DNA from 2 places in the Evansella sp. AB-rgal1 genome. Region 1 is predicted to be linked to the other one. Evidence: riboswitches for the same ligand, from Rfam matches in the RefSeq annotation. Region 1 holds a riboswitch; the other holds the start of a gene.

Region 1 (2,209 bases):
AAAAATAAAGTAATTGTGTTTAGCGGGAGGATTTCTTCGGAAGTGTTACTGAAGGTCTCCAAAATTGGTGTGGGAATTATCATTGCTAAATCAGCACCAACTACGTTAGCAATTGAGTTGGCGAGAGATTTGGAGATTACCTTGGTGGGGTTTGTCAGGGGAGATAGGTTTAATGTTTATTCGAGAGGAGATAGGGTGGTGGGGTAGGGGGAACGTTTATGTAGTGTCAACAAGGTTCAGAAACAGGATATCGCGTTCCATGGAGCGTTTATGAGACGCGAACAAGGATCAGAAACGGAATCTCGCGTTCCATGGAGTGTTTATGTAACGCGAGCGAGGATCAGAAAAAGAATAACTAATTGATATATTTGCTATTTTTAAAAATACAAATAATGTTTCATCTCCCTATTAAAACAAACTTCACATAACTCCCAGCTAACCTATTTTTCCAAAAAAAAATCTAGGACATTTGCCTAAAAAAATATGTTTTTAACACTTAAGTATTGCAATTGTTTCCTATATTAGATAAACTCAACATACTACATCATGTTTAACGGCAATAATAAAACACTATATATTGATATTTGATTAATAGGTGCTAGTAACATAGCTTGATAGGGAATTCGGTGAGAATCCGAGACTGTCCCCGCAACTGTAAATGCAGACGAAATGAGAACGACCACTGTACTGTTCGGCTGAAAGGCCACTGTATGGGAAGGCTCAAAGTAGGAGGAAGCATAAGTCAGGAGACCTGCCTATTTTTCACGTATTCATGGCTTCGGGGATTGAGACCGTGAACGGCAGGGTATTTTTGTATTGCCCGTTTACAGGACAACGCTCCTATTAACATGCCGTTCAAAGCTCTTTCCATCGAGGGAAGGGCTTTTTCTATGCGTAAAAAGCCTACCATATAATCTAAATCATAGATAGATAAAGGGAGAGTGTAACGATGGGGATTAATGTTATGGAGGATACAAATACAAAATTGCAACAGGAGTTTGCCCACCTAAATTGGACAGGTTGGACATTTGAGAAGTCAGGGAAAGAGCTAATATTAGCTGCACTCGATCGTATATCCATGCAAGAGCCAGACTGGACATATGTTGCTGCTAGAATACGTCTCAACCAGTTATATAGTAGTGTTGCCCAATCACGCTATACGAATGGAGCCACTGTATATGAACAGTTTGAGCAGGTCGTCCACAAGCTAGTTGAGAAAAAACTATATCGTTCCACATTACTAGAAGCCTATACGAACGAAGATATTCAAACACTTGGACAAGCGTTAGAACGAGAGCGAGATAAGAAATTTACCTATTTAGGATTACATACATTGGTAGACCGGTACGTAACAAAGGATTTCGACGGATCTATCCTTGAGCTACCACAAGAACGATTTATGATCATAGCAATGACACTGATGCAAAAGGAGCCGCAACACCAACGAGTATCTCTAACCCTTGATGCATACTGGGCACTTTCAAATTTATACATGACAGTAGCAACACCGACACTAGCAAACGCAGGAAAGACTCACGGACAACTCTCTAGTTGTTTCATCGATACGATCGAGGATAGTTTACGAGGAATCTTTGATAGTACAACGGATGCTGCTACATTAAGCAAAAACGGTGGTGGGATTGGAATCTACCTTGGAAAAATTCGTGCGAGAGGCTCGTCCATTAAAGGCTATAAAGGCACATCTTCAGGGGTACTCCCTTGGATGAAACAGCTTAACAATACGGCAGTAAGTGTGGATCAACTCGGTCAACGACAAGGGGCAATCGCCGTTTACCTTGATGTATGGCATAAAGACATTTTCTCCTTCCTTGATGCGAAATTAAACAATGGAGACGAAAGAAAACGAACGCATGACTTGTTTACAGGTGTGTGCCTACCGGACTTGTTCATGGAAAAAGTGGAAGCGCGAGAAGATTGGTATTTGTTTGACCCACATGAAGTGAGACAAGTAATGGGGTTTTCCTTGGAAGACTTTTTTGATGAAAAACAAGGTTCAGGTAGTTTTCGAGAAAAGTACAAGCTTTGTGTAGAAAACCCAGAATTAACGAAGGAGTCTGTACCAGCAATTGAGATTATGAAACGAGTGATGATCTCGCAACTCGAGACTGGAACTCCCTACATGTTTTACCGAGACCAAGCAAACCGAATGAATCCCAATAACCATTGTGGGATGGTATATGGCTCCAAT
Region 2 (2,209 bases), on a different contig from region 1:
ATTTACCATAAAACATCACTAGGGGGTAATATAAATGGTTAATGATGCACTAAATAAAACGATTAACTGGTCTTGGAGAGATGTTATTAAATTACTGTTTATTACGTTTGTTTTTGTGCCAATTTTTATTGAATACGTATTGCATGAATTTTTCTATATGCTTTTTCAGGATAGCTTGTATTCAGGCACATTAATGGGACTAGTTATGGCGATTGTATTTACAGTTTCCTTATACTTGATTGCATTAAAACCATATGGGTATTCATGGAATACGGTTGGGGTAAGGCGCTTTTCAAATGGATATTGGAAGTGGATTGTTGTATGGTCAATAATATTAATTATAGGAAGTGTCATCATATTAGTGCTGATGGAATTTTTTAATATCAGTTGGGAAAATGAAAAAACGGAATCATTACAAAGAAATATAACTTGGTACACTTTTGTTATTGGTTTCGTGTCTGCTGCAATCATCTCGCCGATATATGAAGAGATTTTTTATAGAGGTTTTTTATATAAATGGTTCCGTGGGAAATATGGAATAGCAGCTGGAATGTTTATAAGTTCGTTTATTTTCATGGTCGTTCACATCCCAACATACAATACGCTACCTATAAATTTTATCTCAGGCCTTGTGTTTGCATGGACATATGAGAAAACGGGCTCAGTTCTACCAGCTATTATTATTCATGGTATATATAATGGTATTGCTGTAGTACTGACATTATTAGCATGATAATTCAAGAATATGTTTATTTTGATATTTCTTTACAACAATAGAAAATATAGGGTTTCTTTGTTATCTCTGTTATAAATATTGTAGTATTAAAAGTAAAAAATCCTTTTTATCAATAATAATAAAAGTTACAATTAATATGTTAGACTTTTAACTATACATAATATTTAAAAGACAAGTAGGTGCCTTTATTAAAGTAAAGGTTAAAAGGGAAGTTGGTGAAAGTCCAACACGGTCCCGCCACTGTAATCGTTATTTAAAGCTACAATTAGCCACTGTACATACAAGTATGGGAAGGTGTAGCAGAGACGTAAGTCAGGAGACCTGCCTATTTGTAACTTTTGTGTTCCTTCGAGGAAAAGGATGCTTAAGGGATAAGTGTGAGCTTAAATGGGGCTATAACTTAGATTTTTCTAGGTTTTTGTTATCTCATTACCTTAAACGTCTTTCTAAGAAGAAAGGCGTTTTATTTTTGTTGAAAAATATCATTTTAAATTTACTGGAGGTATGAAAATGAATAAACGTAAAGAAGAACAGCGTGGATTGACCCTTGTTTATACAGGGAACGGCAAGGGAAAAACAACGTCTGCATTAGGACTAGCTTTAAGGGCGATTGGTAGAGACTTTAACGTGAAAATATACCAATTTATAAAGTCTCCTGAAAGGTCCTATGGAGAAAAAATAGCTCTAGAAAAATTAGGAGTAGAAATGGTACAACTTGGAATTGGCTTTACATGGACAAAAACTCCTGAAGAACATAGAGAGGCTTTAAGAAAAGGATGGCCAATCGCACGAGAAGCAGTAATGAGTGGGGAGTATGATTTGGTCATCCTAGATGAATTGAACAATGCCCTTGCTATTACCCAATTTCCTATTGAAGATGTTTTGCCGATTCAGGAGGTAATAGATTTAATTAAAAATAAACCTGCTCATGTTCACCTTGTTATTACTGGTAGAGATGCGAATGAGAAAATAAAAGAAATTGCAGACCTTGTGTCGGTAGTTGAGCCAGAAAAGCACTATTATGACGAAGGTATTCCTGCTGTAAAAGGTATTGAATATTAATTGTAAATATGGAGGTTCCAAAAATGTCTCAACGACGACTAGTAATAGCTGGAACAGGCAGTAGTGTTGGAAAAACGACAGTAACCATCGGTATAATGTCTGCCTTTCAACAAATGGGGTACACTGTTCAAGGATTTAAGTGTGGTCCGGATTATATTGATCCATCGTATCATACAGCAGTAACCGGTCGACGATCCAGAAATCTAGATAGCTGGATGTTATCTCATTCTGTTTTAAGAGAGGTCTTACACCGTGGTAGTGATGGAGCGGATATATCTATTATTGAAGGGGTCATGGGTTTTTACGATGGAAAGGACCCAACAAAAGATGAAGGAAGTACAGCAGAAATAAGTGTGCTGATCGATAGTCCTGTTGTATTAGTTGTTGATTGCTCAGGAATGGCACGGAGCG

What was found. Region 1 has a riboswitch for cobalamin ahead of ACERII_RS03440 (ribonucleoside-diphosphate reductase subunit alpha). Riboswitches for the same ligand answer to the same signal wherever they lie in the genome.
Region 2: another riboswitch for cobalamin. It lies ahead of ACERII_RS14330 (cob(I)yrinic acid a,c-diamide adenosyltransferase); the one in region 1 lies ahead of ACERII_RS03440 (ribonucleoside-diphosphate reductase subunit alpha).

The regions. Positions count from the first base shown of each region.
Region 1 covers NZ_JBGUAU010000003.1:137,826-140,034, forward strand. Annotated here, with positions in the region: gene fdhD (formate dehydrogenase accessory sulfurtransferase FdhD) at 1-207, shown strand, start outside; cobalamin riboswitch at 577-773, shown strand; gene ACERII_RS03440 (ribonucleoside-diphosphate reductase subunit alpha) at 965-2,209, shown strand, end outside.
Region 2 covers NZ_JBGUAU010000015.1:113,525-115,733, reverse strand. Annotated here, with positions in the region: gene ACERII_RS14335 (CPBP family intramembrane glutamic endopeptidase) at 35-733, shown strand; cobalamin riboswitch at 897-1,079, shown strand; gene ACERII_RS14330 (cob(I)yrinic acid a,c-diamide adenosyltransferase) at 1,247-1,798, shown strand; gene ACERII_RS14325 (cobyrinic acid a,c-diamide synthase CobB) at 1,822-2,209, shown strand, end outside.